DNA from 4 places in the Rahnella sp. PD12R genome. Region 3 is predicted to be linked to each of the others. Evidence: predicted binding sites of a transcription regulator. Region 3 holds the regulator's gene; each other region holds the start of a gene.
What was found. Region 3 encodes PhoB, which activates phosphate uptake and scavenging genes when phosphate is short. Its sites were predicted from a motif close to CTGTCATAAAACTGNCNNAT; they were not measured.

Region 1 (5,966 bases), on a different contig from region 3:
ATCGCGACGAGTAATAAAAGGATGGCGATCAGCGGTGAAGCTTTCCGGGGTAACGCGGGAAGTGGCGGGCCATTATTATGTGCCGCGTCCTGAGAGTCCTGCGGCTGATTTTGTTCTGACTGTGACATCCATTGCGCCTTTTGAGGTGATCCCATGAATTCGGAATCTTCAGATTTATAGTTTTGAAAAGAAAGGTAAAGCACAGTCAGTGTAGTGGGAAATCACGCGGGAAAAAATCCTCAAAAAAAAGTTTTTTCAGAATGCGTTTCTTAAAAAATTGTCAAAAAGTGGCGTTTTTTTGCCCAAAAATTTAGGAATTATCTGCTAATTCCAAAAAGTTCAATAAGTTTATCTTATAGTTTTAGTGACGAAAATCTCAATAAATTTAGATAGATACTTAGTACTGGAAACTTCCTGTTACACCATATGATGCTTTGGACATCTTAATTGAGGCAGAGTTTCACACTGGTTTTTGTTATATTTTGGAACGTGAAGGTTACTTTGGTTTCTCTTTTTGAGGTGGTTTATGAAAAAAATTGCATGTCTTTCCGCATTAGCTTGCGTTGTAGCACTGGGTGTTTCCTCTAGCGCATTCGCTGGTACCAGCACCGTTTCTGCTGGCTACGCTCAGGGTGACGCACAAGGCGTTGTAAACAAAGCAAACGGCTTCAACCTGAAGTACCGTTACGAGCAAGATAACAACCCACTGGGCGTTATCGGCTCTTTCACTTACATTCAGGACGATAGCAACCCGACTTCTGGTGACTACCGTAAAGCACAGTACTACGGCATCACTGCAGGTCCTGCATACCGCATCAACGACTGGGTTTCTGCTTACGGCGTGATCGGTCTGGGCTACGGTAAATTCCAGTACAACGAAAACGTGGCTTCTACCGCTAACCGTGAAAAATCAGACACCAGCGATTATGGTTTCTCTTACGGTGCTGGTCTGCAGTTCAACCCAATCCAGAACGTTGCTCTGGACGTTTCCTACGAACAGTCCCGCATCCGCAGTGTTGATGTTGGCACCTGGATCGCAGGCGTGGGTTACAGCTTCTAATTCTTCGCCCTGTGTAACGCTCGCCGTTACCCTATCGCGAAAACAAAAACCGCTCGAAAGAGCGGTTTTTTTATGTCTGTGAACTGGTACAGCATCGTTAAAACTCCTTTTCATTGATCGTACAACCAGCGGCCTGCTTTGGCCGATTCTATTAACATTCCTATGGTGAAATCAGGCACGGGAATAAGAATTCTTTTTTTAAAAGGATTCCATGAAAAAGGTTCATACGGATAATAATTTTCAACAGAAAAGTTATCTCTCTGAACGTTAAATTCAGAAAAATACTTATCCATTAAATCCTCCGCTTCTCCTACATCTAACTTTAAATCTGTATCAAGATCCGTCTCCGGAGTAAAAATCTTCTGCCTCTTCTTATTATTGAAAAGATAAACGCCGTTAAAAGGCCTGACAAGCGCGTATATGCGTTGTTCAATATCATCTACCATATTTTATCTTCACTCCGCGCAAGCATGTTGTAGTCTCTTAATGGCGTGTTTATGAATCCTTGTATATTACGGGGGACAAAATTCAGCAATATAGAGGAAGTGAACTCTGCTGTTAAAAAGCCTATTTGTTGATCTGGGTTATATATTTTGTGTTATTTTGCAGGGTTTTAAAAATATAATTGATGAGCCGTTAACTATTTCACTAATCAGTCTGGCTTAAATGAAATGAGAGTTTTTTAAGACAAGTAATTTAAATAATGAAGTTGAAATTATGCCTTTCCTGCAGGGATGGCTGGAAAGGCCCTCTATTATTGGTCCGGATAATGAAATCTACTTATTTAATTTCAGCCGGAATATAGAATAAAGGGCTAAGGTATTATCAAATCCCGCTAAACCAGTTATAACCCTGGTCTTCCCAGTAACCGCCCGGATTATTATTGGTGACGAAAATCGCGCCGATATGTTTGGCGTTTTTGAAGCCTAACTTGGTGGGCATTCTCAGCCGAAGCGGGTACCCGAAATCCGGAGGCAGTGGTTTGCCGCCAAAATCCAGTGCCAGAATGGTTTGCGGATGCAGCGCGGTGGCCATATCGATGCTTGAGTAATAGCGATCATCGCATTTAAATCCGACATATTTAGCCGTCAGATCGGCTCCGACGTGCTGAAGAAATGTTTTGAGCGGCACGCCTTTCCACTGCCCGATAGCGCTCCAGCCTTCAATGCAAATCAGGCGGGTGATCTGGCTTTCCTGCGGCAGGCGCTGAAGTTGTTCCAGCGTCCACGAGGCTTTCTTTTGCACCAGCCCGGACACTTCCAGCCGGTAATTCGGGATGTCGATTTCCGGCACATTGTACTCGGGGTAATACGCGTTGAAGCGAAACGGTGTCGTAATCTGGTCGGCGCGGTAAGTTTGCGCCAGCTTCTGCCCGCCAAATAACCAGCCCTGAACGCGGTCATTCCAGCGCGACATCGCCCACAGCACTTTGTCGACTTCGTCGCCGTCCTGCAAATTACAGCCGGTCAGCATGGAAACTGCACCGAGCGTTAATCCTGAGCGCAGCAGTAAACGGCGCTGTATATTCACCAGCTGCTTGCGCTGATCGGGCTCCAGAATGATTTTTGGCCGTTGTGATTTTTCACTCATCGGCGCTTTCCTCTTTGTTCATTGCCTTGCCGCCGGTGAGCATCGCCACAAATGTTTTCGGCACCAGCACCACCATCAGGACATGAATGACTACGAACAGCATCACGCCACTCATCGCAAAAAAGTGCACATAACGGGCAATATCGAACCCGCCGAACAGCCACACCAGCCCGCTGAACTGCACTGGTTTCCAGATGGATAAACCGGATAGCACCAGCAGTAGCCCCAGTAGCAGAACACCGCTGTACATCAGTTTTTGCACGGCGTTGTACTGGCCGAGTTTATGGGGCAGATGGAAGGTCAGGGCACGGACGGTATCGCGCCAGACGCTGCGGGCTGAAAACGGGAAAAAGTCCCGCTTAAAATGGCCGCTGAAAACGCCCCACAGCAGATAAAACAGAGCGTTAGCTGCCAGCAGCCACATCACGGCGAGATGCCAGGCGATGTTGCCGCCCAGCCAGCCGCCGAGCGTGGTGTTTTGCGGGAACGTAAAGGGAAACAGGGGATCCGCGTTATAAATCCCCCAGCCGCTCATCACCATGCCAATCATTGCCAGAAGATTAATCCAGTGGCTGATACGCACCGGCCAGGAATGGATCCTGCGTTTTCGAACTGAAGAGGGCTGAGGTTTCACGGTAAATCTCCTGTTAAACAGCCTGATTACATCGGTGGCGCGATGCCGTCTTTACCGGCGGCGATGCCACGGGCAACCAGCGCACCTTTGTCATCTTTCATGGCGAACAGCACGATTTTAGTGCCCGGTTTCAGCAGGCTGCGGTCGCCCGGTGCCAGCAGAACCACAGGAACGTCGTCAGGAACAACAACGGTTTTCTCAGCATCGTGATACTTCACGGTCAGCGTGCGGCCATTGCTGTTGACCAGTTTGCCGACGGTGCCGTTGGTCATGGTGTTGATTTTGCCGTCAGCGGATTCAAACGGGTTAAAGCCTTCACCACTGCCGCGCAGGCTTGGCGCAAAGACGTGGACTTCCAGCGCTTTCAGCGTGCCGTTAGCCTGCGGAACCGCGGCGGTACCGATGAAGCTGTCGGGTTTGATATCACTGATCTGGCCTTTGGTGACGGCGTTGATCTTGGTCTGGTCAGTCAGCTTCACATCGAGCTTTTCACCCTGACGGGTGGTGATTTGCACAGATGAGTCATTAACTGAATCAATGGTTCCGCGCGTCGGTTTAATCACGTTATCGGCCGCGAAGGCGGATGTCATTCCGCTGCACATCAGCAGGGAACCCAGTAATAAACCGGCAAGGCGTGTAGGTGTGTTCATGATCAACTCTCCATTTTCTAGCGTTATTTCATTCTGTTAGATGAATCACTGAACCGGCCAGTGATGAATAACTTCATTAAGAGTGGACGATAAACCGGGATTGGTTGATGACAAGTTGATGACAAAATTGTCATCAAAGGTGTCTGATGAAACTGATAAACTTCCTCTGAATCATTCTTTGGGAGAATGGTCTTGCGGCGCCGAGGGCCTGAATGCGGATACTGGTGATAGAAGATGATGTCAGCACAGGCGACTACCTGAAAAAAGGGCTGACGGAGGCGGGTTACAGCGTGGATCTGGCGCGCAACGGCGCGGATGGCCTGTTTCTGGCGCTGGAAGAGGGATATGACACCGTGATCCTCGACGTCATGCTGCCCGGCCTTGATGGCTGGCAGGTGATGGAAGTGCTGCGTAAAAAAAGTGATGTGCCGGTGCTGTTTCTGACGGCGCGTGACGAAGTGCAGGATCGCATTCACGGGCTGGAGCTCGGCGCTGATGATTATCTGATTAAACCGTTTTCATTTACCGAGCTGGTGCTGCGCATCCGCACCTTACTGCGTCGCCCGACGGCACGCGAACCGGACACGTTTTCAGTCGCCAATCTGAATCTCGATGTGCTGCGCCGCCGTGTGACCCGTCAGGATCAGACCATCGCGCTGACCAATAAAGAATTTATGTTGCTGGAGCTGCTGATGCGCCGGGAAGGCGAAGTGCTGTCGCGCACCATGATCGCCTCGCAGGTCTGGGACATGAATTTTGACAGTGATACCAACGTTGTGGATGTGGCGATCAAGCGCCTGCGCGCCAAGGTGGATCGCGCCTTTGAGGTGAAACTGATCCATACCGTGCGTGGCATTGGCTACGTTTGTGAAGTGCGCAATGACTAACGTGATGAAAGAAACTGCCCGCCCGTCCGCCTCAAAACGAGCGATGTCGCTGACCTTGCGGGCGACTTTGCTGTTTGCGCTGATTGCCTCGCTGGTGGTCAGCGCTGTCGGTTTTTATCTCTATTATTCGATGGATAAAGAGCTGGTTCGCCGTGCTGATTATCAGGTCAGCGGGCGCGTGCAGTATTTCCGCCATCTGCTGGCGAATGAATTTCCATTATCACAGCTGAGCCGCAATCCCGGTTTGTTTGAAAATATGCTCGGCAACGAGCGCGATATTCTGACTTTTCGTCTCGAAGGCGAGCTGCCGCTGATTAACGTCAATCCTTCGCAGCTGATCTTACCGCCGGTTGCGCCGGTGCCTCACGGCCAGCCGCTCACCCTGGAGACCGTGCATCACCTGATGGCACCGGACGGAACGCCGGTGCGCTTTGCCCGTGCAAGTGTGCAGATTGAGGATGGCAGAACGGTAGAAATTACCGGCGCGCATTTCATGACAGAAGAATCGCGTCTGCTGGAAACATTCCGCTGGGAAATCATTGGCGCCGTGCTGTTCGCCTATTTGCTGATTGCCGCACTCGGTTATGTTGTGATCCGCAGAGGCTTAAAGCCTTTACGCAACATGGCGCAGGAGGCCACCCAAATTCATCCCTCCAGCCTGTCGACCCGGCTGAGCACGGAGAATGCGCCGCAGGAATTGCAGCAACTTATCTATTCTTTCAACGACATGCTGGAAAGGCTTTCGGAAGGCTATCAGCGCCTGACCCAGTTTTCAGCCGATCTGGCGCATGAGATCCGCACGCCGGTGGGCGCGCTGATGGGGCATTGCCAGGTGGCGTTATATCAGCCGCGCTCGGTGGAAGAGTATGAAACGCTGCTGGCAAACAATATGGAAGAGCTGGAACGTATTTCCCGCATGGTGGAAAACATCCTGTTTCTTGCCCGCGCCACCGACGCACGGTCTGTTTTAACCATCACCAGTATTGATGTTTCCTCTGAAATCACCCGTATTCAGGAATATTTTGAAGGTCTGGCGGAAGAGCGTGAAATGGTGTTGTACGGCGAAGGGCAGGGGATTTTGTACGCGGACGCTATCTTGTTTCAGCGCGCGATCAGCAATCTTGTCGCCAACGCCGTGCGTTACG
Region 2 (5,966 bases), on a different contig from region 3:
TGGTGAGCTGGGGCGGCGTGGCATTTTTGCTGTGGTATGGCTGGGGCGCATTCCGTACGGCGTTCAGCAAAAATCCTGAACTGGCGCAGGCCGAAGTGGCGAAGCAAAGCCGCTGGAAGATTGTCGTCAGCATGCTGGCGGTGACCTGGCTCAATCCGCACGTTTATCTCGATACATTTGTCGTATTGGGCAGCCTGGGCGGAAGCCTGAGCCACGATGAACGTTCGTGGTTTGCGCTCGGCGCGGTCAGCGCTTCTGTGCTGTGGTTCTTCGGGCTGGCCATTCTCGCGGCATTACTCGCGCCCTGGTTAAACACCGGGAAAGTGCAGCGCGTCATCAATTTTATCGTCGGCACCATCATGTGGGCGATCGCGATTCAACTCGCGCGTCAGACCGGCGTATTTTGAGTTTTTGCCCGGAAACAGGTTTTTGTCACTAATCTTAGTTTCAGTTGTAACGGTTTATGCTACGGTTTTGCGGATTGATTGAATTAACTATTGCCAGATCTTTGATGATTAATGGAGGCACTGTGAAACTGAAAGCATTGGCTGTAGCAGCGATGTTGGGATTAGGGACTTTACCTTTGGCGTTGCACGCGGCAGAAGTTCCTGCCGGGCCGCACGTGGTGACATCAGGTACGGCAAGCGTTGACGCCACACCGGATATCGCGACGCTGGCCATTGAAGTGAGCGTATCGGCAAAAGATTCCGCGAGCGCCAAGAAACAAGCCGACGATCGTGTGGCGGAATATTTTGGTTTCCTGCAGAAAAACGGAATTGAAAAGAAAGACATCAATGCCGCGAATCTCAGCACGCAGCCGGAATATAACTACCTGAAAGACGGCAGTTCAGAGCTGAAAGGCTACCGTGCGGTGCGTCAGGTTCAGGTGACATTGCGTCAGCTGGATAAACTGAACGATTTGCTGGATGGCGCGTTAAAATCCGGCCTGAATGAAATCCGTTCTATCGAACTGGGTGTGGCAAATCCTGATCGTTTCCGTGACGAAGCGCGTCAGAAAGCCATTGATAACGCCACACAGCAGGCAAAATCTTTGGCAGAAGGTTTCCACACCAAGCTGGGGCCGGTTTACAGCATTCGTTATCACGTCGCTAACTACCAGCCAATGCCGGTTGCGCGGATGTTTAAAGCCACCGCGGCACCAACGCAAAATGATGCCGCTGAAACTTACGAACAGCAAAGCATTCACTTTGATGATCAGGTGGATGTGGTGTTCGAACTCCAGCGTTAATATCTTTCATATTTCAGATATTCAGAGACAGACGTCCATGTAAAAACCCGCCTCGGCGGGTTTTTTGTTTTCTGCGGGGGTAAATCAGTCCTGACGCAATACCTGATGGCCGTGTGCCAGCAGGGCGTCGGTGACTTTACGCATCATGCGGCTTTCCGGCGCAAAGCGGTGCCAGTAGAGCATCCGGCGCTGGAACAGGCCGGGCGTCAGGTCGATAAGTTCGCCGCTTTCCAGTTCTTTCTCGATTTGCAGATGCGGGATCATACAACAGGTCGTGCCCTGACGGGCCAGCTGCACGAAGGCTTCCGACGAGTTAACGATATGACATGGCACGCTGCCCGGTGACAAATCGAAGTTTTGTTGCAGGAACGCCTGGTGCATATCGTCGAGATGGTCAAACGCAACCGCCGGCGCTTTCAGCAGCGCGGAACGGGTGACGCCGTTCGGGAAATACCGATCGGCAAAGGGTTTAGAAGCGACAAACAGGTAATCCAGTGCGCCAAGTTGATCGACCAGACAGCTCGGAAGCGGCTGCGGCTGAATACTCACCGCACCGACCACTTCACCGCGGCGCAGACGTTCCTGCGTCCGGGTTTCATCTTCAACCTGTAAATTCAGGCGGATAGGTGAGTCGACCAGCACAGATTTCAGCGCCGGTAACAGCCAGGTTGCCAGGCTGTCGGCGTTGACCGCCAGCGAAAGCAGCAGCGGCGTATCATTACTGTCGCTGTTGCTGTCACTGCCGAGCCACTCTTCTTCCAGCAATTCCACCTGATGTAACAGGGCCAGTAATTTCTGCCCCTGTTCCGTCGGACGAGGCGGCACGGTACGCACCAGCAGAGGCTGGCCGAACAAATTTTCCAGTTGTTTAATGCGCTGAGAGACCGCCGATTGGGTGATGCAAAGCTTTTGTGCGGCGCGCTCAAAACCGCGCTCACGGATCACCGCGTCCAGTGCCTGTAGCGTTCTATAGTCCGGGCGTTTCATCGGAGTTCTGTCCCTTGGATTTAATTTTATCCGAACACTATGCCACAGATTGTCAGGTTTTGTGGTGAGGAAAATCGGGGCGTTTACAACCCAATTGCACTTAATAAGTGTGATCTGGTCACGCTCTTGTCTGCCCAATCTGCCGGCACATGCTTTATAATCACCGACACTTTTCCGTATTCACGCCACTTACGTTATCAGACAGAGAAGCCATTATGACGCAGGAAGAATTGAAAAAAGCAGTCGGCTGGGCCGCACTGGATTACGTGACCCCGGGCACCATCGTCGGTGTAGGAACCGGATCCACCGCCGCCCATTTCATCGATGCACTGGGTTCCATCAAAGGTCAGATTGAAGGTGCCGTTTCCAGTTCTGACGCTTCAACGGCAAAACTGAAAAGCTTAGGCATTCACGTTTTCGACAGCAACGAAGTGGACTCGCTGGACGTTTACGTTGACGGCGCGGATGAAATCAACGGTTTCATGCAGATGATCAAAGGCGGCGGCGCTGCGCTGACCCGCGAAAAAATCATTGCCGCGATCGCCAAAAAATTCGTCTGTATTGTGGACGCGTCCAAGCAAGTCGATGTGCTGGGTAAATTCCCGCTGCCGGTAGAAGTCATCCCGATGGCGCGTTCTTACGTTGCGCGTGAACTGGTGAAACTTGGTGGCCTGCCGGAATACCGCCAGAACGTTCTGACTGACAACGGCAATATCATTCTCGACGTCCATAATCTGAGCATTCTGGATGCCGTCGCGATGGAAAATAAGATCAACGGAATTGCGGGCGTGGTGACGGTAGGGCTGTTCGCCAACCGTGGCGCCGACGTTGCGCTGGTAGGCACTTCTGAAGGCGTAAAAACTGTCACGCTGAAGTAACCCATCAATAAGCAGAAGATCTGGCTGCTTTTGCTGAAAGCAGCCAGTCATCCCCCTGTCATAACACAATGTTATGAAGATGATAATTTTCTGACTGAATCATCTTTTCTTCAAAAGCCTTAATTTGGTGACTTATGTCACATTTCTCACTAACGCCTCCTGAACGTCTTGCTCTGCAAAATCTAACCAGCAGGAAATGCTGAAAACCAACAGGCGCGGTGAGCCTTCTGCTGTCTGGCAGGCAATCGTTTGTATTGATGATGGCGTATTTTTTGTTATGTTGACTGTGAGCAGTCACCTAGCAGTTCGAATTCAGCCAGAAAAAATATAGGGTCGGGAAATGGCAAAAGTATCACTTGAGAAAGACAAGATTAAATTTTTGTTAGTGGAAGGCGTCCACCAAAGTGCGGTTGATACACTCCGTGCCGCGGGTTACACCAATATTGAATTTCACAAAGGTGCTTTAGATACGGAATCGCTGAAAGAATCGATCCGTGATGCGCACTTTGTTGGACTCCGATCGCGTACTCAGCTGACCGAAGAAGTGTTCCAGGCAGCAGAAAAACTGGTGGCTGTAGGGTGTTTCTGTATCGGTACCAATCAGGTTGACTTGAAAGCGGCAACCCGTCGCGGTATTCCGGTCTTTAACGCACCGTTCTCCAATACCCGTTCCGTCGCCGAAATGGTGTTGGGCGAAATGTTGCTGATGATGCGCGGTATTCCTGAGGCCAACGCCAAAGCGCACCGCGGGATCTGGAACAAACTGGCCGTCGGCTCTTTTGAAGCGCGCGGAAAACGTCTGGGTATTGTCGGCTACGGCCACATCGGTACACAGCTGGGTATTCTGGCGGAAAGCCTGGGGATGCGCGTCTTCTATTACGACATCGAAAGCAAATTGCCGCTGGGTAATGCGCAGCCGATTGCGACTCTGGAAGAACTGCTCAGCACCAGCGACGTCGTAACCCTGCACGTTCCTGAAACGCCAGGCACCAAAAACATGATTTCCGAAGTGCAGCTGGCACAAATCAAGCCGGGCGCATTGCTGATCAACGCCTCACGCGGCACGGTGATCGACATTCCTGCCCTGTGCAATGCGCTGCGCAGTAAACATCTGTCCGGTGCGGCTATCGACGTCTTCCCGGAAGAACCGGCGACCAACAGCGATCCGTTCAATTCTCCGCTGTGTGAATTCGACAACGTTCTGCTGACGCCACACATCGGCGGTTCTACCATGGAAGCGCAGGAAGGCATTGGCCTGGAAGTGGCAGGTAAACTGGCGAAATACTCTGACAACGGTTCAACGTTGTCTGCGGTTAACTTCCCGGAAGCCTCTTTGCCAGCGCATACCGAGAAAGCCAGCCGTTTGCTGCATATCCACGAAAACCGTCCGGGCGTGCTGACCAGCATCAACCAGATTTTCGCGGAGCAGGGCATCAACATTGCGGCGCAGTATCTGCAAACCAGCCCGGAAGTCGGTTATGTGGTTATCGATGCTGAAACGGATGTCACCACGCTGAACACCGCGCTGCAACTGATGAAAGCAATACCGGGCACGATCCGTGCTCGCTTGCTTTACTGACGATCTGCGCAGTAACAGAACATAAACCGCCGAAAGGCGGTTTTTTTATGCCATTTCCCGCAGACGGGAAGATCATACCGATGAGTCGTTTGCCAGATTGCTCAAGGTGTTGAGCCGATGACGGGCGCCATCTCAGGGCATTTCACGAAAATGTCAGAAGTAAAAGAACAGGCTGACAAGACCACAGAGGATCAGTGAAGACAGGGTGATTTCGAACTGGAAGCGGCGCAGCATCATCCACAGTACCTCAGGATAAAAACTGGAGAAAAAAACACCCGGCGAACCGGGTGTAAATTTAGCAGTCCTGGTTATTGCGAGTTAACACCTCACAAAGACTTCTTGGTGACTTCTTATGCTGCTGGTGTTGCTTTTGCAGCTGGTGCAGCTTTCTTAGCATGTTTCACGTGTTTCTTAGCAGCCTGCGCTTTCTGAGCTACCGGAGCAGCTTTCTTAGCATGTTTCACGTGTTTCTTAGCAGCCTGCGCTTTCTGAGCTACCGGAGCCGCTTTCTTAGCGTGTTTTACGTGTTTCTTAGCAGCCTGCGCTTTCTGGGCTACCGGAGCCGCTTTCTTAGTGGCTTTTTTGTGTTTTTTAGCAGCCTGAGCTTTCTGAGCGACTTTCTTATGAGTCTTGTGTTTGGTTACGTGCTTGGCAGCAGGTGCAGCGGTTGTTGCTGCAGCAGCAGGTGCTGGCGTTGCGGTTGTTTCAGCAGCGAAAGCGACAGAAGACAGACCCATTGCAGCGGCTACAACCAGAGCTAATACTTTTTTCATGTTTAATTCCTCAGAGATATCGGTTTATGTGTCTGCCCCACTGCGGGGCCGTTGAGAAGATAATAGACATGACGGATTTTATTGTCCGTGAGGGATTGGTTTCGGCGTGTAACGGTATGTATAAGGGGAATTTTCTGAGGGGGAGTATTATCGGAGAGAAGCATTAACAGTCAGCCGGTCTTTACCATGTCCATACTTTGCCCGGCGTGATCACTTGCGGCAAAGGCACATCCCAGTGTTCCACGGGCAAGGCATCCACTTGCTGGCAATCATGCGCTAAGCCTATCGGATACGGCCCGCCATCCTGCCAGTGCTCCAGCGCGCGGTCGTAGAATCCGCCGCCCATACCCAGACGTTGTCCGTGGCTGTCAAACGCGACCAGCGGCGTCAGGATGATATCCAGCTGAGATAAAGGCAGAACCTTTGTGACATCGAGTTGTGGTTCGAGGATTTTAAGACGATTGCGCACCAGCGGTGTTTCAGGCGTATAGCGCAGGAAC
Region 3 (5,966 bases):
TCCAGACCTTCGAAGAAGTCAAAGTGCCACCACGCACGGCGGAATTCGCCATCCGTCACCACTTGCAGACCGGCTTCACGCTGCAAATCCACCACGCGGCGGATTTCAGTGTCTTCTACTGCACGCAACTGCACCGCATCAATCTCACCGGCCTGAAACTGTTTGCGGGCTTCTTTGATCGCGGCCGGACGCAGGAAACTGCCAACGACGTCAGCGCGGAACGGAGGGGTTGTACGTTGCATGAAAACTCCTTATTGCATCACGCCCCTGGCGGAATGCGAATGATTTACAAAGTAAATAATTACGTTGCGTTATTTATAGACATCTGGATGTCTAAACGGCTTTAAGGCCATACTGTCATGCAGCCTGTTCACCCACAACAGAGGAATTTTCATGGGACGTGAAATAAATTCATGATCAGGAGGCGACTTCACGCCATAAACAGAAATGAAAAAGCCTGCTATCGGCTGATAACAGGCTTTAGGGAAACTACGCAAATTAAGGTTTTACGGAGACCGGGGAGTCTGAACCCTGAGGAACAATCAGTTTCGGTGCCAGCGTAAACATAAACCGGGTGCCGACGCCGACTTCGCTGAGGACTTCAAGCTTCGAATTATGGTGGCTGAGCGCATGTTTTACGATGGCGAGCCCCAACCCGCTGCCGCCGGTCTGGCGCGATCGCGCCTTATCCACACGGTAAAAACGTTCAGTCAGACGCGGTAAGTGCTGCGGCGCAATACCCGGCCCGTTGTCGCTTATCTGGAACTGTGCGCCGTGCGGGATTTGCTGCCAGCTGACTTCAATCCGCGTGCCCGGCGGGGTGTGATTCACGGCGTTGTACACCAGATTCGACACCGCACTGCGCAGCTGATCTTCGTTGCCAAAGACTTTCAGCTTTTCGTTTACGCGAAACACCACTTCATGTTTCCCGCCGCTTAACGTCTGCACTTCCCGCTCAAGCATACTCAGCATCACCGGAATATCGACCTTCTCGTGCATATCGATATTGGCAGACGCTTCGATTTTCGACAGGGTCAGCAACTGTTTCACCAGCCCGTCCATGCGCCGCGTCTGTTCCTGCATCGTATCCAGCGCTTTGGTGCGGAACGGCTCTTCCAGCTTGGCGTCTTCCATCATTTCCAGATACCCCTGCAACACGGTCAGCGGCGTGCGAAGTTCATGGCTAACGTTGGCAAAGAAGTTACGTCGCGCGCCTTCGAGCTGACGCATCTGCGTTACGTCACGCGCCACCATCAGAAGCTGCCCCTCGGAATAGGGCATCACGCGAAACTCAACATAATGTTCATTATTGAGTTGCAGATTCAGGGCACGGCTGAAGTCACGGGTCTGGATCCAGGTGCGGAATTCCGGATAACGCAGCAGGTTAAAAATATGCTGCCCGTTATCTTCCGGCCAGCGGAAACCGAGCAGATCCTGCGCCAGTCCGTTGCACCAGAAGATATTGCCTTCTTCCGTCGCCAGAACCACCGCATCCGGCAGCGATTCGGCACCGCTGCGGAAACGCTTGATCAGCTGACCTAATTCACGACGACGTCGCCGGTTGCGCATCTGCATCTGGTTCAGCCCGTAAAACAGCGGTTCCCAGCTCCAGCGCCCGTTCGGCGGGGTGATGCTGCGGTCAAGCCACAGCCAGTGAGAGAGTTTAAGCTGGTTGTAATAATTCCAGCCCAGCGCCGCGACGAGCGACGCAAAGAGGAGCCAGCCGAAATGGCCGACGAAAATTCCGAGGATCAGCGCTGGCAGGCAAAAGAGAAAAAATTCGCCGGCCAGACGTTTCCATGACAAACGTTCTAACACACAGATTCTCCGCTGTGGGGGACTCAATAACGCGTTGAGAAACGATATCCGGTACCACGAACAGTCTGGATCATTCTGTCATGTCCACTGGTTTCCAGCGCTTTACGCAAACGACGAATATGCACGTCTACCGTGCGATCTTCCACATAAACGTTAGTGCCCCACACGTTATTGAGCAACTGTTCCCTGCTGTAAACGCGTTCGGAATGGGTCATAAAGAAGTGTAACAACTTAAATTCGGTCGGCCCCATGTCGAGCGCCTGCTCGTTGGCCATCACCCGGTGAGACGACGGATCCAGACTCAGCCCCTGCATGTCGATCACTTCCTCGACCGCCATTGGCGAAATCCGGCGCATCACCGCTTTAATACGGGCAACCAGTTCTTTTGGTGAAAACGGTTTGGTGATGTAATCATCGGCACCGACTTCCAGGCCGCGCACCCGATCTTCTTCTTCACCGCGGGCGGTCAGCATCATCACCGGAATTTCGCGGGTCAGTGCTTCACGTTTAAGGTGCTTAATAAACTGAATACCGGAACCACCAGGTAACATCCAGTCGAGCAGGATCAGTTCAGGGTAAGGTTCAACTAACTGGCCAATCGCTGAATCAAAATCTTCAGCTTCTACTGCCTGATATCCATTCTGTTCCAGTACAAAACACACCATTTCACGGATTGGAGCTTCGTCTTCAACCACCAATATACGTCTAGCCATCGTAGGTCCTGCCAATAGGTTAGCGATCTTTTATTTGATTGCGGGCGCCATTATGCGTCAGTTTTGTGACAGATTTATGAATGAAAATGATGGTTCATTTAAGGCAAATATGACAGATAAATTCCCGCCATCCTGCTGAAATTGGTCTGATTTATCGGGGACAGGTTCCCCCGCCGACGTTTATACTTTGCCCCATTGTCGTCATACAGGGTTCACACGGGAGTCTCATGCGCCTGATCCACACCTCCGACTGGCACCTCGGCCAGTACTTTTTTACCAAAAGCCGCGCCGCTGAACATCAGGCATTTTTGCGCTGGCTGACCGGTCAGGTGCAGCAGCATCAGGTGGACGCCGTCATTGTCGCCGGAGACATCTTTGATACCGGCTCGCCGCCCAGTTACGCCCGCGAGTTGTACAACCGCTTCGTGGTGGAATTACAACAAACCGGCTGCCAGCTGGTGGTGCTGGCCGGAAATCACGATTCCGTCGCCACGCTCAATGAATCCCGCGAACTGCTTTCGTGCCTGAATACGCGGGTGATCGCCACCGTAGGCGAAAATCTGGATGAACAGGTTTTGGTGCTGAATACCCGCGAAGGCCAGCCCGGCGCGGTGTTGTGTGCCATTCCGTTTTTGCGTCCGCGCGACTTGCTGGCCAGCCAGGCCGGGCAGTCCGGCAGCGACAAACAGCTCGCCTTGCAGGAAGCCATTGCGGCGCATTATGACGCACTGTATCAGGCAGCGCTGGCTAAACGTCAGGAACTTGGTTTGCCGTTGCCCATTATCGCTACCGGCCATCTGACCACCGTCGGCGTCAGCACGTCTGACTCCGTGCGCGACATCTATATAGGCACGCTCGACGCCTTCCCGGCGCAGGCCTTTCCACCGGTGGATTACGTGGCGCTCGGGCACATTCACCGCGCCCAGTGCGTCGCAAAAACCGAACATATCCGTTACAGCGGCTCACCCATTGCGCTGAGTTTCGATGAGCTCAGCAAAACCAAAAGCGTTTACCTGCTTGATTTCGATGGCGCTAAGCTCAACGCCATCGACACGCTGGAAATCCCCGTTTTCCAGCCGATGCAGATCATTAAAGGTTCTCTCGCAGACATCGAAAAACAACTGACGCAGTTTGCTGACGGCGATGCCGGTAAACCGGTCTGGCTGGATATCGAAGTCGCCACGCAGGACTATCTCAGTGATATCCAGCGGCGTATTCAGACGCTGACCGCAGATTTGCCGGTGGAAGTCGTTCTGCTGCGCCGCAGTAAAGAACAGCGCATCAGCAGCATCGAACAACAGGAAAAAGAAACGCTCAGCGAACTGAGTGTCAGCGAAGTGTTTGAGCGGCGGCTGGCGCAGGAAACCGATCCCGACGAACCGCGTCAGGCGCGGATGCGCACGCTGTTCGCTCAGGTTGTCAGCCAGGTCACCAGCGGCGAGTCCGCAGAGGATGCCGCCCGATGAAAATTCTCAGTCTGCGTTTAAAAAACCTGAACTCGCTGGAAGGCGAATGGAAAATCGACTTCACCGCTGAGCCTTTTGCCAGCAACGGATTATTTGCCATCACAGGCCCGACCGGCGCGGGGAAAACCACCCTGCTGGACGCCATCTGTCTGGCGCTGTATCACCAGACGCCGCGTCTGAACGTCACGCCGAGTCAGAATGAACTGATGACCCGCCACACCGCCGAATCCCTGGCAGAAGTCGAGTTTGAGGTTAAAGGCATTGGCTACCGCGCGTTCTGGAGCCAGCGCCGGGCCAAAAATTCGCCTGACGGTAATTTACAGGCGCCCAAAGTAGAACTGGCGCTGCTGGCCGATGGCAAAATTCTGGCCGACAAAGTGCGCGATAAACTTGATGCCATCGCCGGGCTGACCGGGCTGGATTTCGGCCGTTTCACTAAATCTATGATGCTTTCACAAGGCCAGTTCGCCGCGTTCCTGAATGCCGATGCCAACGACCGCGCGGAATTGCTGGAAGAACTGACCGGCACCGAAATCTACGGGCGGCTTTCTGAACGCGTGTTTGAACAACATAAAGAAGCCAAAAATCAGCTCGACGGTTTGTATCAGCGCATGGCCGGAATCGAGTTGCTCAGCGAAGAGCAGCGTCAGGCCTTCGAAACGGAACTGGCCGCGCTGAACGCGCAGGAAATTATCCTCAGTCAGCAGGCGCTGCAACGCCAGCAGGATCTGAACTGGCTGCAACAATGGCAACAGGTGCAGCAAAAGCATCAGCAATCTCAGCAGCAGCTGACGGCGGCGGAGCAGGAAAACCTCGCCGCAGCGCCGCAATTGCAGCAACTCGCGCGCAGTGAGCCGGCTGAAAAGCTGCGTCCGCTGCTCAGCGACCGGTTGCGCTGCGAGAAAGAAACGCAGGAGTTACAGCAGGCACTTACACAGCTGGTTCAGCAGCAGGAACAACAGGCGGCGCAGATGACGCCGCGGGCTTCGGTGCTGGAACAGGCGAAAGCCGCTCGCCAGAATCAGGCCGGAGAGCAGCGCAAGCTCCAGACGCTGATGGACGAAAAAGTTCTGCCGCTGGATAACGAGATTGCCCGGTGGCACAAATCACTGACTGACACGCAGCAGGCCGTCAGTGAAGCACAGAAACAGGCCAGTGAGCACAGCGCGATGCTGGCGAAAATCACCGAAGAGCGCCAGAAACTGGAGGCACAGAGTCAGCAGCATCAGGCGAAACACGCCACACTGACCGGTGCGCTTCAGGTTCAGCAACAAAATCAGGCCGAACTGGAAAAACAGCAACCACTGACGACGTTGCAGAAACGGCAATCTGAACTGGCGCAGCTGCGTCCGGTGCGTCAGCAGCTGTTTTCACTCGCACAAATTTTCCCTCAGCTCGATTCGCGTGTCCGTCAGCAGCATCAGGATTTTGCGCAGAATCAGACGGCAATCGCGGAAGAAGAAGAACGCCTTGGCAGAATCCGCCTGCAATGCCAGAAACAGCTCGAGCATCTGAATGATGTCAAAGCGCGGCTGAAAAGCGAGGAACTGATCGTCAGCCTGACGGCAGAACGCGCGAATCTGCAAAGCGGCCTGGCCTGCCCGCTGTGCGGTTCCACCTCGCATCCGGCGATTGAAAGTTATCAGGAGATCAAACCGTCTGAAACGGCGCAGCGTGTTGAGAAAATGCAGCTGGAATTTGATGCAGCGAAAGCCAGCGGAATCGAACTGGCCGCGAAAATTAAAAGCCTGAAAGAACACCAGTTACGCCTGAAAACGCAGCTTGAGCACGACCAGCAGCAGCTGAACGCACATCTCGAAAACTGGCAGAAAATCAGCGCTCCGCATGGTCTGACCTTCACGCTGATGGATGCGCCGGACATTCAGCAATGGCTGGCGTCATGCGATCAGGAAGAACAGCAAACGCAGGAAACGCTCCGCCAGCATGAACAGCTGGCGCGTGCGCTGCA
Region 4 (5,966 bases), on a different contig from region 3:
ATGTTTTCCGTGGTACGGATAACAATCGGGATTTGCAGCAACGCCAGCGCCAGTACGCCCGCCCAGCCAGAGAAGTGCCCCATTTTCGCCACCATGATGGTGTAAACGAACAGGCCAACCACAATGGAAGGAGCAGAAAGCAGAATGTCGTTGATGAAGCGAATGAATTCCGCCAGCCAGGATTTACGGCCATATTCTGCCAGATAAATCCCCGCCATCACGCCCAGCGGCGTACCGATAACCGTCGCCCATAAAATCAGCAGCCCGCTACCCGCAATGGCGTTCGCCAGACCACCGCCTGCCGTATTTGGCGGCGGTGTGTTTTGGGTAAACAGCGCCAGGGACATGCCGTCTACGCCTTTCACGACGGTCGTGAACAGGATCCAGACCAGCCAGAACAGGCCAAAAAGCATGGTCAGCATGGAAATCATCAGCGCCAGACGGTTCTTCTGACGGCGCCATGCCTGACGTTTGCGACGCGATTCCAGTAAGGCTGCGTTACTTTGCATTTCGAGTGTCGTCATCTTAACGGCCCTCTTTCTTAGCCAGACGCAGAATCATGACTTTCGACAGCGCCAGAACAATAAAGGTGATAACAAACAGGATAAGGCCCAGTTCCATCAGCGCGGACGTGTGCAGACCCGCTTCAGCTTCGGCGAATTCGTTCGCCAGCGCCGAGGTAATACTGTTGCCGGGCGCATAAAGCGAAATGCTGTCGAGCTGGTAGGTGTTACCGATAATGAAGGTCACCGCCATGGTTTCGCCGAGCGCACGGCCAAGACCGAGCATGACACCGCCGATGACACCATTTTTGGTGAACGGCAGCACGATGCGCCAGATCACTTCCCAGGTCGTACAACCAATTCCGTAGGCCGATTCTTTCATCATGACCGGCGTTTGCTCGAACACGTCACGCATGACGGAGGCAATGTACGGAATAATCATGATGGCCAGAATGACGCCTGCCGCCAAAATACCAATACCAAATCCCGGGCCGGCGAAAAGCGCGCCAACAATCGGAATCCCGGAAAGCACATCACCGACCGGTGTCTGGAAATACTGCGCAAACAGCGGAGCGAAAACGAATAAACCCCACATGCCGTAAACAATACTGGGGATCGCCGCCAGCAGTTCGATGGCAATACCCAGCGGACGTTTCATCCAGTTAGGTGCCAGCTCGGTGAGGAATAATGCGATACCAAAACTGACGGGAACGGCAATCAGTAAGGCGATAATCGAGGTCACGACAGTACCGTAAATAGGCACCAGTGCGCCGAACTGCTGATTCGGGGCATCCCATGTTTTCGTCCACAGGAAGGATAATCCGAATTTTTCAATGCTAGGCAGCGAAGCAATAAACAGCGAGACGATGATTCCGCCCAGCATTAATAACACGATCAGCGCAGCCAGTTTGACCAGCGCGCCGAAAAGGATGTCACCGTTTTTGCTTGGTGCTTTGATAGCCGGCTTGTATTCAGCCATACCACTCTCTTTTAATTAAGATTTAATTCCCTCCCCGGCCGGAGAGGGAATGAAGCAGAAGACTTGTACTCTATATCAGACGAGACGTCAGATCCTAGTAAAGTGCTTTGCCGCTGCTATCTTTGATATTTGCTTTCCAGGCTGCACGAACCTGCTCAACCACTGAAGGTGGAAGCGTTGCATAATCCAGGTCAGTCGTCAGTTTATTGCCGTTTTTGTAAGCCCAGTCGAAGAACTTCAGAACTTCAGCACCTTTGGTCGCATCCTGCTGATCTTTGTAAATCAGGATGAAGGTGGTGGAGCTGATTGGCCACGCGTTGTCGCCTTTCTGGAAAGTCAGGTCCTGAGCGAAGGTTTTGCTCCAGTCAGCGCCTTTAGCTGCTGCACTGAAGGATTCTTCTGTCGGGCTGATCGCCTTGCCATCCGCATCAACCAGTTTGGTGTAAGCCAGGTTGTTTTGTTTAGCGTAAGCATATTCTACGTAACCGATTGAGCCCGGCAGACGCTGTACAAATGCGGCCACGCCATCGTTACCTTTGCCGCCCAGACCGGTAGGCCAGTTAACTGTTGAGCCTGAACCGATTTTCTCTTTCCACTCGTTGTTCACTTTTGCCAGATAGCTGGTGAACACGAAAGAAGTACCGGAACCGTCAGCGCGACGAACAACGGCGATATTAGTATCTGGCAGTTTCACGCCCGGGTTCAGCTTAGTGATCGCTGCGTCGTTCCACTTTTTGATTTTGCCCAGGTAGATATCACCCAGCGTTGCGCCGTCCAGCGTCAGCTGACCTGATTTGATACCCGGGATATTCACAGCCAGTACCACGCCACCGATCACGGTAGGGAACTGGAACAGGCCGTTTTTGTTCAGATCTTCTTCTTTCATCGGAGCATCGGATGCGCCGAAATCAACGGTCTTGGCGATGATTTGTTTCACGCCGCCAGAAGAACCGATGCCCTGATAGTTAACCTGAGTGCCGGTTGCTTTCTGGTATGCATCCGCCCACTTAGCGTAGACAGGTGCAGGGAAGGTGCCGCCAGCGCCAGTCAGATTACTAGCAGCGAAAGCAGACATTGCTGTGAGGGAGAAAGTCGCTGCTACAATACCGGCGACGGTGTTACGCATCAATTTCATGTTCCACTCCTAGTGGTTTTTTTTTGTTCGACCCAGGTCGAGATTTATAAAGTGTTTGGCACAGGAGGAAAATAGGACAGTTTGGTGACAGTAAAATGTACGTTATGTGACAGTTTTATGACACCGATCACAATTTAGGCGAGATGGGCAAACTGAAGCGGACTGATCAAATAAAAACCGGCCCGAAGGCCGGTGGCAGCGGAAAGGGATGCGGACTTAACGCCCTTTCTTTTTACGTCCTGGCTGAGCAAAACGTTTACGGGAAGCTGAATTTCCGTCGGGTTTCTCGGTATTTTTCGGTTTTGTGACAACCGGTTTTTTGGCCTGTGCAGGTTTAGACTGCGTTTTTTTGGCCGGCTTTTCTTCCGAAGTTGAGTTTTCAGTCAGCCTGAATAATTCGACCAGCTCATCGTCCGTCAAATCACGCCATTCCCCCAAAGGAAGGCCTTTCAGGTTGATGTTCATGATCCGCACACGCTCAAGCTTGGTGACTTCAAAGCCAAAATGCTTACACATACGGCGGATCTGGCGGTTAAGCCCCTGAACCAGCGTGATGCGAAATACAAAGGGCGCTTCTTTCTTCACTTTGCATTTTTTGGTCACCGTTCCCAGCATCGGCACACCCGCGCCCAGGCCGGTAATAAACTCATCCGTCACCGGTTTGTTGACCGTTACGACATATTCTTTTTCGTGGTCGTTGCCCGCACGCAGGATTTTATTGACCAGATCACCGTGGTTGGTCAGTAAAATCAGGCCCTGAGAATCTTTATCCAGACGCCCGATAGGGAAAACGCGTTTGCTGTGGTTAACGAAGTCACTGATGTTGTCCCGCTCACCGTCTTCCATCGTGGTGATGATCCCCACGGGCTTATTGAGCGCGATAAGTACTAAATCTTCTTCATCACGTGGTTCAATCAGCTGGCCGTTAACTTTCACCACATCACCGGCAAATACTTGTGCGCCCACGGAGGCGCGTCTGCCATTGATAAAAACGTTTCCCTGTTCAATGTAACGATCGGCATCACGGCGTGAGCAGATCCCGCTCTCGCTAATGTATTTGTTGAGACGAATGGAGGGGTTGGACAGCATTCAGCAAATCACCTTCGTAAAAAGGCGGACTATACCTTATCCGTGGCGGCTAACGAAGCCTGAGAGAGGAGAATCGTGACCACGCCTTAGCCTTTTAGAAATAAAAAAGCGCCCGGGATGTGCGCTTAGCAGGCAGTTTCAAAGCCAGCGAGGCTTATTCTACTGTGACCGATTTGGCCAGATTACGTGGCTGGTCTACGTCAGTACCTTTTATCAGCGCGACGTAGTAAGACAGCAGCTGCAACGGAACCGTGTAGAAAATCGGTGCGACGATTTCTTCAACGTGCGGTAACTGAATGATCTTCATACCGTCGCTGTCAGTGAAACCGGCATCCTGATCGGCGAAGACATACAGCAGGCCGCCGCGGGCGCGCACTTCTTCGATATTCGACTTCAGCTTTTCCAGCAGTTCGTTGTTAGGTGCAACGACGATCACCGGCATATCCGCGTCAATCAGCGCCAGCGGGCCGTGTTTCAGCTCACCTGCCGCATAGGCTTCAGCATGAATGTAGGAAATCTCTTTCAGCTTAAGCGCACCTTCCATCGCGATCGGGTATTGATCGCCACGTCCGAGGAACAGCGCATGATGTTTATCAGAGAAGCCTTCCGCCAGCGATTCGATGGTTTTATCCAGCGACAGCATCTGTTCGATACGCGCAGGCAGCGCCTGTAACGCGTGAACAATGTCATGTTCAACCTGCGGTGCCATGCCTTTCAGACGACCCATGCGCGCCACCAGCATCAGCAGAACGGTCAGCTGCGTGGTAAACGCTTTCGTCGACGCCACGCCGATTTCCGTGCCCGCTTTGGTCATCAGCGCCAGATCGGATTCACGCACCAGCGAAGAACCGGCAACGTTACACACAGCCAGAGAACCGAGATAACCCAACTCTTTGGACAGGCGCAGCGCAGCCAGCGTATCGGCGGTTTCACCGGACTGAGACAGGGTGATGATCAGGCTGCCAGGACGAACGGCAGATTTGCGATAACGGAATTCCGACGCAATCTCGACATCACAAGGCATACCGGCCAGTGATTCGAACCAGTAACGCGCCACCATACCGGAGTTGTATGACGTGCCGCAGGCAATGATCTGAACATGCTGAACGCGGGACAGGATCTCATCCGCCTTTTCGCCCAGCTCGCTCAGATTCACTTCACCGTGGCTGAAACGACCTTCCAGCGTGTTTTTGATCGCCAGCGGTTGTTCGTAAATCTCTTTTTGCATGTAGTGACGGTATTCGCCTTTGTCACCGGCGTCGTACTGCACTTTGGACTCAATTTCTGCGCGCTCAACGGCATGACCGTTTTTGTCATACACGCTGACCGAACGGCGTTTAACCTCGGCCACATCGCCTTCTTCCAGGAACATGAAGCGACGGGTGACAGGCAACAGCGCCAGCTGATCGGAGGCAATGAAGTTTTCACCCACGCCACGACCAATTACCAGCGGACTGCCGGAACGGGCTGCGACCAGAACGGACGGATCACGTCGGTCCATTACCACGGTGCCATAAGCGCCGCGCAGCTGAGGGATCACACGCTGAACGACTTCCAGCAACGTGCCGCCCTGAAGTTGTTCCCAATGCACCAGATGCGCGATCACTTCGGTATCCGTTTCGGAATCAAAACGGTAACCGCGTTCAATCAGTAATTCACGCAAAGGTTCGTGGTTTTCGATAATTCCGTTGTGCACTACCGCAATGTAATCAGAGACATGCGGGTGTGCGTTCGCTTCAGAAGGTTCACCGTGCGTTGCCCAGCGGGTATGTGCAATACCGGTACCGCCGTGCAAAGGATGTTGATCAAGAGCGTCAGCCAGCATCTGGACTTTGCCCAGACGACGCAGGCGCCCCATTTTTCCGTCTGCATCAATCACGGCCAGACCCGCTGAGTCATAACCGCGGTATTCCAGACGGCGTAAACCTTCCAACAGAATCTCAGCAATATCGCGTTGCGCTACTGCGCCTACAATTCCACACATCAGTTTTATTCCTATTGAAGGTCTTTCGGGACCTTTTTTGATGCCTGACCTGATTTATCCACACGCCCCGTTTTCCGGTGTACGTACGGTTCCCCGAGCCTTGTAGAAGTTGGGGATTATTATGTTTTGGTCTGCATTCGGATAAAAATGCAGACCAAAATACAAAGCGACAGAAAGAAATCAGGCGCAAATTTCTGCGCCTGACGCACTACGTTTCAGGGTAGCTTATTTTTTCTTCACAGGTTTTTGCCAGCCCGGCTTATGTACCTGCGGAAC

Region 1: KWG64_RS02010 (heavy metal response regulator transcription factor) is a predicted target of PhoB. The motif match lies at 4,040-4,059, and genes of this name have one in related genera.
Region 2: serA (phosphoglycerate dehydrogenase) is a predicted target of PhoB. The motif match lies at 3,170-3,189, and genes of this name have one in related genera.
Region 4: pstS (phosphate ABC transporter substrate-binding protein PstS) is a predicted target of PhoB. The motif match lies at 2,722-2,741, and genes of this name have one in related genera.

The regions. Positions count from the first base shown of each region.
Region 1 is NZ_JAHTMS010000001.1:420,943-426,908, reverse strand. It holds gene rhtA (threonine/homoserine exporter RhtA) at 1-128, opposite strand, end outside; gene ompX (outer membrane protein OmpX) at 527-1,060, shown strand; gene KWG64_RS02030 (DUF1493 family protein) at 1,171-1,506, opposite strand; gene KWG64_RS02025 (molybdopterin-dependent oxidoreductase) at 1,886-2,650, opposite strand; gene KWG64_RS02020 (cytochrome b/b6 domain-containing protein) at 2,643-3,284, opposite strand; gene KWG64_RS02015 (hypothetical protein) at 3,311-3,934, opposite strand; gene KWG64_RS02010 (heavy metal response regulator transcription factor) at 4,147-4,821, shown strand; gene KWG64_RS02005 (heavy metal sensor histidine kinase) at 4,814-5,966, shown strand, end outside.
Region 2 is NZ_JAHTMS010000016.1:95,840-101,805, reverse strand. It holds gene argO (arginine exporter ArgO) at 1-407, shown strand, start outside; gene KWG64_RS23465 (oxidative stress defense protein) at 530-1,249, shown strand; gene KWG64_RS23460 (LysR family transcriptional regulator ArgP) at 1,334-2,236, opposite strand; gene rpiA (ribose-5-phosphate isomerase RpiA) at 2,452-3,114, shown strand; gene serA (phosphoglycerate dehydrogenase) at 3,455-4,693, shown strand; gene asr (acid resistance repetitive basic protein Asr) at 5,044-5,466, opposite strand; gene KWG64_RS23440 (5-formyltetrahydrofolate cyclo-ligase) at 5,648-5,966, opposite strand, start outside.
Region 3 is NZ_JAHTMS010000002.1:650,653-656,618, forward strand. It holds gene KWG64_RS07045 (cobalamin-independent methionine synthase II family protein) at 1-242, opposite strand, end outside; gene phoR (phosphate regulon sensor histidine kinase PhoR) at 499-1,818, opposite strand; gene phoB (phosphate response regulator transcription factor PhoB) at 1,842-2,531, opposite strand; gene sbcD (exonuclease subunit SbcD) at 2,759-3,997, shown strand; gene sbcC (exonuclease subunit SbcC) at 3,994-5,966, shown strand, end outside.
Region 4 is NZ_JAHTMS010000005.1:25,727-31,692, reverse strand. It holds gene pstA (phosphate ABC transporter permease PstA) at 1-524, opposite strand, end outside; gene pstC (phosphate ABC transporter permease PstC) at 526-1,482, opposite strand; gene pstS (phosphate ABC transporter substrate-binding protein PstS) at 1,577-2,617, opposite strand; gene rluF (23S rRNA pseudouridine(2604) synthase RluF) at 2,834-3,706, opposite strand; gene glmS (glutamine--fructose-6-phosphate transaminase (isomerizing)) at 3,861-5,690, opposite strand; gene glmU (bifunctional UDP-N-acetylglucosamine diphosphorylase/glucosamine-1-phosphate N-acetyltransferase GlmU) at 5,916-5,966, opposite strand, start outside.